Regions from separate parts of the Arthrobacter sp. MDT2-3 genome, predicted to be linked through region 1. Evidence: predicted binding sites of a transcription regulator. Region 1 holds the regulator's gene; the other holds the start of a gene.

The links. Region 1 encodes LexA, which represses DNA repair genes until DNA is damaged. Its sites were predicted from a motif close to TCGAACANNTGTTCGA; they were not measured.
Region 2: a site for LexA is predicted at 1,698-1,713, ahead of AC5RUQ_RS18990 (DUF6504 family protein). Genes of this name have one in related genera too.

What each region holds. Positions count from the first base shown of each region.
Region 1 covers NZ_JBNHFS010000003.1:35,832-41,771, forward strand. The annotation lists gene AC5RUQ_RS10230 (histidinol-phosphate transaminase) at 1-655, opposite strand, end outside; gene AC5RUQ_RS10235 (LysM peptidoglycan-binding domain-containing protein) at 824-1,183, opposite strand; gene lexA (transcriptional repressor LexA) at 1,554-2,288, shown strand; gene AC5RUQ_RS10245 (ATP-dependent DNA helicase) at 2,293-4,350, opposite strand; gene hflX (GTPase HflX) at 4,343-5,923, opposite strand.
Region 2 covers NZ_JBNHFS010000008.1:27,627-33,566, forward strand. The annotation lists gene AC5RUQ_RS18985 (DNA polymerase III subunit alpha) at 1-1,326, opposite strand, end outside; gene AC5RUQ_RS18990 (DUF6504 family protein) at 1,323-1,661, opposite strand; gene AC5RUQ_RS18995 (hypothetical protein) at 1,794-2,183, shown strand; gene AC5RUQ_RS19000 (chorismate mutase) at 2,202-2,522, opposite strand; gene AC5RUQ_RS19005 (VOC family protein) at 2,542-2,964, shown strand; gene AC5RUQ_RS19010 (SOS response-associated peptidase) at 3,003-3,764, opposite strand; gene AC5RUQ_RS19015 (mycoredoxin) at 3,893-4,150, shown strand; gene AC5RUQ_RS19020 (lipoate--protein ligase family protein) at 4,271-5,017, opposite strand; gene AC5RUQ_RS19025 (DUF2177 family protein) at 5,034-5,426, shown strand; gene AC5RUQ_RS19030 (thioesterase family protein) at 5,480-5,940, opposite strand, start outside.

The DNA of each region.
Region 1 (5,940 bases):
TTCCCGGCAGGAGGGTCAGGGCGCTGGGCGTACCGTCGTGTGCGAACTCGTGGTAGGCCTCATCAACAATGACGATGGTCTGGCTTGCTTCGCCGGCCTCATACACTGCCTCCACCACGTCGAGCCCCAGGCCGGTTCCGGTGGGGTTGTTCGGCGAGCAGAGAAACACAATGTTGGGTTGCAGCTCCTTCACTTGGAGCGCCGCGGACTCTGCGCTGAGGCCGTAGCCGTCAGCCCGTTCGCCCACGATGTATTCGGTGTCCGTGCCGCTGGCCAGCAGGGGGTACATGGAGTACGTGGGCGGGAAGCCCAGCGCCGTGCGGCCGGGGCCGCCGAATGCCTGGAGAATCTGCTGGAGGACTTCGTTGGAGCCGTTGGCCGCCCAAACATTCGACTCATCCAGCCCGTGGCCCAGATATTCCGCCAGGGCCTTCCGCAACTCACTGAACTCCCTGTCCGGGTAGCGGTTGAGTCCGGCGGCAGCCTCTGTTACTGCTGCGCTGATGGCCGCACGAACGTCCTGCGGCACACCGTGGGTGTTCTCGTTGACGTTGAGGAGGATGGGGACATCCAGCTGGGGCGCGCCGTAGGGAGTAAGCCCACGGAGGTTGCTGCGGAGGGGTAGCCGGTTGAGGCGCTCTAGCTGGTCATTCACCTGAACAGTTTAGTGCCAGCGCCGGGCCCCGGAAAATGTGACGGGCTCCTGTTCGCGCTCAGCGTGCCGCTGCCGCGAAGCCTTTGCAGGGGCTTTCCCGCTGCTACTCCTGCCCGCTTTCCGGGCGACGCTTCCAGTCCCAGGGCGGCGTCTCCAGGCTTCGTGCGGCTACCGGGTGGGGACGAACAGCTGCTGCCCCGGGAGGACCGCGCCGGCAGTCAGATTGTTGAGCTGCACAATGTCTGCCACAACGTCCCGCGCGTCCCGCTCCGGTGCAACGCTTCCTGCAATGGCCCACAGGGACTCACCCGGCTGCACGGTGACGGTGACGGTTGGTGTCACAGCCAGGTCCGCCGGCGAGTCCGAGGCCTTGGCGGGCGAGTTGAAGAAGCCCGCCAGGGAGAGCAGCAAGGCGGCAAGCAGCACCAGGGGGATGCCGATCAGGACGATCTTTCCGCGCCGCGTCAGACGCAGGGGCGGAAGCGGTGCAGGAGGACGAGCAGCCTGCGGCTTGTCCCGCCCGGACATGAGGTGATGCACCGAAATTGAATCCTGCGAAGCAGATGTAGCTGACATGAATAGCCCTCCTGGACCTTTACTGTGCTGCCCGACGTTCCGCTCCGGACCCGCGCTACCCGAGACCCGCTGGTCTGGGTCTTCGAATGGCTACGCTCCGAATAGAACACATATTCGAACTTTGCTTCTCCTGTTTTAGCACCTATCAACGAATAATGTCGAGACTCGCTAGAACAAATGTTTGAAAAAGCAATGTGGCTGGCCTAGCTTTGAAGACAGGAACTACCACCTCGACAGTTGATCAGCAGGGTCTGACAATGACGGCGTGAACTTCAGGTCCGGGCCAAGAAGAGCCCGGGGCAACCGAAAGGCATTGGCGAATATGGCAGCAGCAGCCGCCGGGGGCAGGGCAACCTCCCAACCGAAGAAGACCGCCAAAGGCCTGACGCCGCGGCAGAAGAAAATCCTCGAGACCATCCAGCGCTCAGTGAATGACAACGGTTATCCGCCGTCAATGCGCGAAATCGGGGACACGGTAGGCCTCGCGAGCCTCTCCAGTGTCACGCACCAGCTTTCGCAGCTGGAGAAGCTGGGCTACCTCCGGCGTGACCCGAAGCGGCCGCGCGCCATGGAGGTGCTGATGCCACTCACCTTGGACGGGGGTTCGCCCAAGCAGACAGCCGAGCCGGCTGCGCTCCTGCCTGCCGGCACCGGCAGCGTCACCGCGCTTCCCACCGCCATGGACACTGCCATGGTTCCCCTCGTAGGCCGGATCGCTGCCGGTGGTCCAATCCTGGCGGACCAGGTGGTGGAGGACGTCCTGGCGCTCCCCCGCCAGCTGGTGGGCCAGGGGGAACTCTTTATGCTCAAGGTTGCCGGCGATTCCATGGTGGACGCCGCCATCTGCGACGGTGACTGGGTGGTGGTCCGCCGCCAGGCGGACGCAGCCAACGGAGACATCGTCGCAGCACTGCTGGACGACGAGGCCACGGTGAAAACCTTCCGCCAGCGCGACGGCCACACCTGGCTGCTGCCGCAGAACACGCAGTACGAACCCATCCTGGGCGACCATGCCACCATCATGGGCAAGGTTGTTTCGGTGCTGCGCTCCCTCTAGCCTTTCAGGCGTTCTCCCCCGCCAGCCGTTCCAGCGCCGCAATGGCTGTCTTCCTGTCCGTTGTGGACCAGAACGGCGGCAGGGCACCCCGGAGGAAGCCTGCGTACCGTTCGGTGGCCAGCCTGGAGTCCAGCACCGCCACCACACCCTTGTCCCCCGTTGACCGGATGAGCCGTCCCGCTCCCTGAGCGAGCCGGATAGCGGCGTGGGTGGCAGAAACGGACATAAAGCCGTTGCCTCCGGCCTGCGCCACCGCCCGGGACCGCGCCGTCATCAGCGGATCGTCGGGCCGGGGAAAGGGAATCCGGTCGATGACCACGAGGCGGCATGACCCGCCCGGAACGTCAACGCCCTGCCAAAGGGACATGGTGCCGAACAGGCAGGTATCGGGTTCGTCGGCAAACTGTTTCACCAGTGCCGTCATGGTGGAGTCACCTTGGCACAGGATGGTCATGTCCAGCTTTGGCCGGAGCGCGTCGGCCGCTTCTTCTGCCGCCCGCCGGGACGAAAACAGGCAGAGCGCACCACCATTGGAAGCCCGGATCAGGGCCTCCAGTTCTTCCAGTGCTTCAGGGGACGCCCCCCGGCCAGGCTTGGGCAGGTGCCCGGCCACGTACAGGATTCCCTGCTTCGGGTAGTCAAAGGGCGAGCCAACGTCAACGCCGGTCCAGCTCGGCGCACCCTCGCCCACCAGCCCCAGGCCACCAGCTGCGGGCTCAAACGCGGATCCGATGGCCAGGGTTGCGGAGGTGAGGACAACTGTGTGCCCCGCGAACAACCCCTCCCGCAGTCGTCCGGCGACGGATAGCGGGGCAATATTGATCAGCGCGGGTGCAGTCTCGTCCGGTTGGGAATATCCCTGCTGGGGGTCGAAGGAGCTGGCGCGGGAAAACCACACCACTTCCCGGTTCTCCCGCGCGGCAAGGAGCCGTTCGCAGAGTTCCAGGATGAGCATCAGCCGGGAGCGCGCGAGCTGCCGCCCGCCGTCGGCCGTTGTACTGCTGTCCCCCTTGGAGTCGGACAAGGCAGCACGGCAGGCCTCGCGCAGCTGGTCCACGCAGTCCAGCTGCTCATCGTTCAGTCCGTTGGGGAGCAACCCGTTGGGAACTCCCGCCAGGGCAACTTCAAGGTTCGCGGCAGCGGCGTTGAGCGCATCGACCGTGATGGCAGTGTGCTTTCGGGCGCCGGCGGCAGCTGCGTGGACCATGGCCACCGACAGCTGCCCCGAGACGGCGCCCGTGACCCTGTCCTGGAGTTCGTGGGCCTCATCAACCACAACGACGTCGTATTCGGGAAGCACCGCCAGCCCTTCAAAAGCGCTGACGGCGAGCATGGCATGGTTGGTGACCACAACGTCGGCGTCGGCGGCGTCCTGCCGTGCGAGCTCACTGAAGCACTCCGCGGCCATGGGGCACTTCTGCGCACCCAGGCATTCCATCGACGTGACGGAGACCTGCCGCCATGCACGGTCGGTGACGCCGGGCAGGAGCTCATCGCGGTCACCGGTGGTGGTTTTCTCCGCCCACTCCCGCAGGCGCACCACTTCCTTGCCCAGCTGTGAAGCAGGACCGCCCACCGCCGCAGCAAAGTGCGGGACGCTGGTGTCCTCCCCCAGGGAAAACAACTGGCCCTCCGCCGGCTCCTCGGAGGGAAACCCGCCTTCGAGCTTGTGCAGGCAGACGTAATTGGACCGGCCTTTGACCAAGGCCACTTTTACCGGGCGCTCCAGGGCCGGGGTGATGGTTTTCAGGAGCCGCGGAATGTCCCTGCCCACAATCTGTGTCTGCAGGGCAAGCGTTGCGGTGGACACCAGGGCAGGCTTGTCGCTCTCCAGGGCGTGGGCAATCAGCGGTATCAGGTACGCCAGCGACTTGCCCGTACCCGTTCCGGCCTGAACGAGCAGGTGGTCGCCGGTTTCAATCGCCCGGGCCACCTGCCGGGCCATCTCGTGCTGTCCACTGCGGCTTTGCCCGCCCATGCCGGCAACGGCGCGGTCGAGCAGCTCGATCACGAACTGCTCGCCGGCCTTGCCTGTGGCTTCGTCAGCCACCAGGTCAGTCATTGCTGACGAATGATTCCAGTTCAGCCGCGAGGCCTTCCCGGACTTTAACAACTGCCCGGGTACCGGCTTCATCGTGGTCGACGCTGATGATCTCGGCGTCGGACTCATGCAGCTTGCTGACCAGGTCCCCACGGTCGTACGGAATGAGCAGCTCAAGCTTGACCGACGGCCGCGGAATGGCCTCGCTGATCGCCTTCAGCAGCTCGGGGATGCCCTCCCCCGTGCGGGCCGACACCACAACGTGGCGCGGTTCGCGCTGCTTCAGCCGTTCAACCACAAAGGGATCGGCGGCGTCGGCCTTGTTGAGGACGATGATCTCCGGAACCTTGCGGGCGTCCACTTCGCTGAAGACCTTTCGGACTGCAGCAATCTGGCCCTCCGGGTCCGGGTGCGAGACATCCACGACGTGAAGGATCAGGTCCGAGTCCGCAACCTCCTCGAGGGTAGAGCGGAAGGCCTCCACCAGCTGGGTGGGCAGCGAACGGACAAAACCGACAGTATCGGCCAGCGTGTAACCGAGGCCGTCAGCGGTTTCCGCCTTGCGTACCGTGGGATCAAGGGTGGCGAACAGGGCGTTCTCCACGAGCACTCCGGCGTCGGTCAAGCGGTTCAACAGCGAGGACTTCCCGGCGTTGGTGTACCCGGCGATTGCCACGGAGGGCACCTCATTACGACGGCGGTTGGCGCGTTTCGTCTCCCGGGCAGGCTTCATCGCGGCGATCTCGCGCCGCAGCTTGGCCATGCGGGTACGGATCCTTCGGCGGTCCAGTTCGATCTTCGTCTCACCGGGACCACGTGAACCCATGCCGGCCGCTGCGCCACCCACCTGGCCACCGGCCTGGCGGGACATCGATTCGCCCCAGCCGCGGAGGCGCGGAAGGAGGTACTCGAGCTGCGCGAGCTCCACCTGCGCCTTGCCTTCCCGGCTCTTGGCATGCTGGGCGAAGATGTCCAGGATCAGGCCTGTCCGGTCAATGACCTTAACCTTGACGATGTCTTCAAGGCCACGGCGCTGGGACGGTGCCAGCTCGGCGTCGACCACGACGGTATCGGCACCGGTGGACATCACGATGTCCTTCAGTTCCTGCGCCTTGCCTGAACCCAGGAACGTGCCGGGGTCCGGCTTGTCACGGCGCTGCACGAGTCCGTCGAGCACCTCCGAACCGGCTGTTTCGGCGAGGGCGGCGAGCTCACGCAGCGAGTTTTCCGCGTCCGCGAGGGTTCCCTCCGACCAGATGCCGGCGAGCACCACGCGTTCCAGGCGAAGCTGGCGGTACTCGACTTCGGTAACGTCTTCCAGTTCCGTGGAAAGGCCTGCCGTGCGGCGCAGGGCGCGGCGTTCCTCGAGGTCCTGCTGGTCGCCGTCGAATGTTGAATGTTCTTCATCCAGCCGGGATATGGCCTGGGCCTTGCCCAGCACACCCTTTCCGTCGCCGCGGCTGGTATCGCCTGCCGTGCTGACGCTCTTGGCCGGTACGTCCTTGGAGAGAATCCGGTCGATCACGGCCTGGATTTCCTCAGGACTCATGTCCTGGGCGGCTGGATCGGATCCGGTGTTGGGCTGGCTGGTCATGGTCTCCTTTGAAGATT
Region 2 (5,940 bases), on a different contig from region 1:
GTGCCGTTCGGCGCTTTCGACATCGATATCGATATCCGGCAGGGTGGCGCGATCCCGGGACAGGAAGCGCTCGAAGATCAGGTCATGCTGCAGAGGGTTTACCTGGCTGACATCGATCAGGTAGTTCACCAGGCTGGAAGCTCCCGACCCGCGGGCCGCTGCCCTTACCCCCATGTCCTGGATCATGCGTGAAACTTCGGCGACGGTGAGGAAGTAGGAGGAGAAGCCCAGGTTCCGGATGATCCCCAGTTCATGGTCAAGGCGTTTCCGCATTTCCTTTTCCCGGCTGCCGTGGATTCCCGGGAACCGCCGCCCGATTCCCGCCTCGCAGCGCTGCACCAGTTCAACGTGCGGGTCCTGGCTGATCCCGATGACAGAAGCCTCCGGCACCACTGGCTGCTTCCAGCCCATGTCGGTTTCGGGGTTTATCCTGCAGAGATCGGCGAGCGCCTCGGTCTGCGCCATGAGCTGTTTAAGGTCCTGGGCACCGTAACCCGCTGCCGCGATGATTTCCTTGCCCAGTTGCAGCATGTGGGCGGCGGACTTCAACCAGCCCTGGCCGTTGGGCTGCAGCAGTGGTTCCTGGGCCAGTTCCGGCAGCGATTTCAGGGTCCGTGCTGAATCCAGCACGTCAGCGGTGGCGGCGCCGTCCTCCGCGCAGTACCTGACGGCGTTGCTGAGGATTGCCGGAACGTTGTGCTCCGCCGCGAGCTTGAGCATCCGGACGGCATGCGAGGTGCTCAGGGGCGCCCCCGGTGCGCTGAGCTGGGAAACGATCTCGGCCACCACTGTTCCGCGGGGCATGGCCTCGAGCCATTGTTTGAAAAGGGTCCGCGGGCGCAGGTACCGGCGGCCGCCCATTGCACGCCCGACGTCGGAGTCCGGCCCAAGGAGCACCATCAGCACTGGTTTGAGGGTCTGGGGGTCCAGAGTGCGGGAGGCAAGCTCTGCCCTGGTCACTGCCACTGGAATGGTTCCGCCGGATTTTCCCGAGGTGCGGGCATGGGCATCTGACACCAGCCGGCACAAAGCACGGTACCCAGCCCCGTTGTTGTTGCCGCGGGCGAGCACCACCACGCGGCCGGCCAGCTGGGTGCGGTGATCGCCATCGTCGTCATACACCGCCAGGTCCACCCCGACGATGGGATCAATACCTGCGGCCATGCACGCCTTGAGGTGCTTGATGGTTCCGTACAGGCCGTCGCGGTCAGTGCAGGCGAGCGCGGTTGCGCCGTCGGCAGCAGCAGCCTGCGCCAGTTCATCAGGCCAGGAAACGCCATAGTGGGCACTGAATGCGGTGGAGACGTGGAGATGGGTGAAACTCATGCTGTTCGTGGGCGCAAGGCGTCGTGGATGCGCAGGAGCCGCCAGCGGCCGCTGCGGATATGGCGGGTGAGGTCAAGGGTGAGCGCCTCGTCCTGCTCCTTGGCCGTGCCGGAACCTGCAGCGGACGGGAGCACCTGGACCCGCCAAATTTCGTGGTCAACAAGCCCGGGCCCGCTCCCCAGCGGGGCACGGCTTTCTTCCGCCCACCACTGGCGGCGTTCGTACCAGCGCACCGGTTCAGCGCAGACGGAATAGGACCGTCCTGCCCATTGAAGGCTCACGGGCTGGCCGTCAGGGTTGCAGGCAACAACCACGGATTCGCTGAACATCGCCATGGGAACCTCCCGACAGGCCAAAGAAACAAGAAGAATTCGAATATGTGTTCGAATGCTTCCAGTCTAAGCCAGCGGCAGGACAAATCCTAGGCGGGGGTGGACGGACCGATCGGCAGGGAGCAGGATTGGTCCATGAGCACCCATGACGCACTCCTCAAGCAGGTCAGCATCAAAGCCCAGGACTCCACACTCGTGGCCACCTTCGACATCGACGGCAACATCCCCGGTTCCGGTGCCTACGTGGTGGGGCTTGTGGCTGCCACCCCGGACTACTCCTCGCAGCGGCGGCTGGGCATTGAATTCATGAACGGGGAGGCAATCGCCTTTTTCTCGTTTAACCACGAACAGAGCACGGAAGAGAACTACGATCTTTCAGGCGTGACCCATTCCGGCAACACCATCACCGGCCACTTCCCGCTCGCAGCAATCAACGGACTCGGCAAAGGGCACGTGATGACCGGCTTCAGCGAAGCGGACGGCCGGGAATTCCAGTCCGGAGTTCCGGTGGAGGAAAACCTTTAACAGCTGGGCAGAAACCGCTCAGCTGTTCTCTTTGTGGACCCGGAGTTCGAGTTCGATGAACCCTGAGATCATGGCCCGGTAGGTGGACTCCACGATGTCCGGATCGATGGCCTTCTTCTCAGCGGCGGAGCGGACGTGCTCGATGACCCGCTCCACGCGGCCAGGCGCACGGACCTCGGCGTCGTCGCCCTTGAGCGTTCCGGCGATCCGGATCAGCCGCTCCCGGCGTGCAATGAGGGTGACAATCTGGTCATCCACCTCGTCAACGGCAACCCGGACGGCAGCGAGCTGTTCCTTGTCGGCCAGGGCGTCTCTATCGTTCCCTTGAATTGTTGCCATCCTCTGACAGTATCGAACCATGCAACCCAGAGTCGACTTCATTTCACTGGGCGTCCGCAGCGTCCCGGCGTCCCGCTCCTTCTATGTGGACGGCCTTGGCTGGCCCGTCAAGCGCGAGTTTCCGGGGGACGTGGTGTTCATCCAGGTGAACCATGGCCTGGTGCTGTCCCTGTGGGACGTCCGCCAGATGCAAGCTGACGCCGGTGTCGGCGCGCCGGGCCCCGTCCCCTGCATCACGCTCAGCCACAACCTCCCCAGCACAGGAGACGTTGACCGGGTCATGGCAGAAGCTGCCGCAGCGGGAGCGGACATCATCGCCGAGCCCATCACCCAGCCGTGGGGCGGCTATAGCGGCTACTTCGCAGACCCGGACGGCTTCCGCTGGGAAGTGGCGTACAACCCCACGTGGACGGTGGATGACGCCGGGTCGGTCACCGTTTAGCCCGCCGGCAAAGCCATCCGGGCTGCTATGGGTAACGCCTAGAAAAGTGCTTCCACCGGGCGGATCAGTTCAGGGCCGTTGTTGCGGACGTTGCCCACGTCCCTTCCCACTGAATCCACGTGCCAGTCCGAAGCCACGTCCTTGACCCGCGACCGCACCAGGTCAACCAGCCCCGCGGCGTCGTCGGCCTCCGGGTCGAGCCAGGCCTGCATCGTGGACTTGTCCATCGGCAGCGGCACGCGGTCATGCAGTGCGGTCAGCTTGCCGAAGACAGTTGATTCGCTGCCGGGTGGTGGGGTGTCAGTCGTCAGGATTGACGTGGACAGCATCCAGCCGCCGGGCTCCCCCGCCGGCCAGGCCGGATCCTTCCACCACTCATAGAGCCCGGCAAAAACCAGGCCACGGCCCTCGCCCGGATGTACGTAGTAGGGCTGCTTCCCTTTCCCCGGTCCCTGCTTCCATTCGTAGTAACCGTCTGCGGGCACAGCGCACCGGCGTGACTGGATGGCCTTCCGGAACGCGGGCTTCTCCAGCACCGATTCACTCCGGGCGTTGATCATCCGCGAGCCGATACCCGGGTCCTTCGCCCAGGAGGGAACCAGTCCCCACCGCGCCACGTGCAGCTGGCGCACCTGCTTGCGCTCCGGGCCCTCATCGATCAGCCGCTCCAGGACGATGGGAACGTCATCAGTTGGCGCGACATTCCACGACGGCGGGATGGCCACCTCCTCCTCAAGCTCGGCGTCGAACTCAGCCAGGAGGTCCCCCACGGCACGTGCCATCACATAGCGTCCACACATGGCTCCAGCATGCCATCGGCGGCAGGAGCTGTCATCCGGGGGCGGCCAGGGGCGCAGTTGCCGGGAATAGCGGACTGCACGTTACCGTTGTCAGGAATGAACCCGTAAGCGACACGTAGGAGAAATCCGTGGACTTCACCCCCGAAACCGGCACCATCACCATGTTTTCCACCACCTGGTGCGGCTACTGCAACCGGCTGAAGAAGCAGCTGGACGCGCAGGGCATAGGCTACACCGAGATCAACATCGAGGAAGTGGACGGTACGGCAGAACTGGTGGAGCAGCTGAACGGCGGCAACCGCACGGTGCCCACGGTCCTGTTCCCGGACGGCACCGCGGCTACCAACCCTTCCGCTGCCGAGGTCAAGAACCGCCTCGCAGCGTAGCCGGGAAGCCGGCCAAAGGGCCGGCAGCCCAGGCACCCGCCGTCGGAGGCGTGTGATAACCAGAACGGGACCAGCATTTCGGTGCTGGTCCCGTTTTGTGTACCTGCCATACCCGCCCGGTCATGCCCCCAGGCTGCTGAAGGCAGCGCTCGTGAGGGTGGCATGGCCCGCATAGGTTGCCAGCAGCGCGTCCTCCACCGCTGCGACGTCCACTCCCGGCACTAGATCATTGACGGCTCCGGCCGTGGCGGGGTCCCACTCCAGCCCCAATGCTGCGTAACTGTCGGTGAGGACCTTGCGGATGGGGGCGGAGTTTTCCACTACGATGACGGAGCTGAATAGCCAGCCTCCTGCCACCACGCGCTGGGCAGTGCCCACCAGCTTGATCCGGGAGCCGGTTGTCCGGTCCGTGCCGTGCACACTGTATTCCCCGGGGCAGTACTCACCCGGGATCTCACCCACGGCCGCGTGCACTCCTATGCTGCGCAGCGTTTCAGCGAACAGCTCACCAAAATATCCGAACCGGCTTTTCGATCCTGCAATGGAATCTGCGTCCGGTTCGATGTGGTCCACCACGAGGGTTCCCTGGTGGTAGGCAGCAGCGCGCCCTCCCGCCCTGCGGACCAGCGGTTCGAAACCGTTGTCACGGCAGGCCTGGGCTGCTGCTTCGAAGCCAGGCAGCCGGGTGTCCCGCTGCCCGAATGCCACCGTGGGGGCAGGGCGGTACAGCCGCAACATGGGGCCGATGTCCCCCGTCCTTGCCTTAGCCAGGAGCTCCAGGCCAAATTCCAGGTCACGGGCGGCGCCCAGCGACGTCTCCTGCCGCACTACTGTCAGCGTGCGGGGTCCCGGTCCGGCGTGATGCATGTTGCTAAGCTCCCCTATGGTCATCTTGCAATTCCTCGTTGTCGCCGCAGCATTCGCAGTAATTGACGCCGTCTGGCTCAAGCTGATGAACCCGTTCTACCGGAGCCACATCGGCGATCTGCTGGCGGACAAGCCAAACCTAGGGTACGCGGTTGCCTTCTACGTCATTTACATCGCCGGAATTGTGTTCTTTGCCCTCCGGCCCGCGATCGACGGCGGCAGCTGGCTTACGGCATTGGGCTACGGTGCGGCGCTGGGTGCCTTCGCCTACGCCACGTACGACCTGACCAACGCGGCAACACTCAAGGTGTGGCCGTTGCAGCTGATTGTGGTGGACATGCTCTGGGGCGCTGCTCTGACCGGGCTGTCCACCCTCGCCGGATGGCTTGTCTTCCAAGGCCGGGGCTGAACCCGGCCCGGGCCGGACTTAACGTCCCGCATGGAGTCACGCCGGCGCAGCCGTCACGTCCTGCGCACGGTCAGGATCTGCTCCGCCCTGCCGAAGGGGCCCTGGAGGTCGTGCAGCACCGTTGAGGTGAGGCCGATTCCGTCCCCGCCAAAGGAGACCGCGTTGTCCAGCCCCAGCCATTCCCCTTCGGGGCGGCGGTACATGTGGATCTGCAGGTCCAGGTTGGGGAACGCGTAGCTGTCCGCGCCCGGAGGTACCCGCGCAGCAATGCCGTTGGCGGTGTCCACCAGCCCCATCAGCCGCGCGAGGTCGCCGCTGTCTTCGCGGTCTGACAGGGGATGGTCCGTGCGCAGCCACACCTTGCCGGCCCCGGGCCGGTGCCCTTCCGCCACCCGCATCTCAAGGGAGCGGATGTAGCCGCCCGGCCATACTGACGCTCCGTCGTACGGCTTGCATTCGTCGGGCCCGGGAATGGCGGTGTCTTCCACCGCGGCCACCTCGGAGGTATCACTGG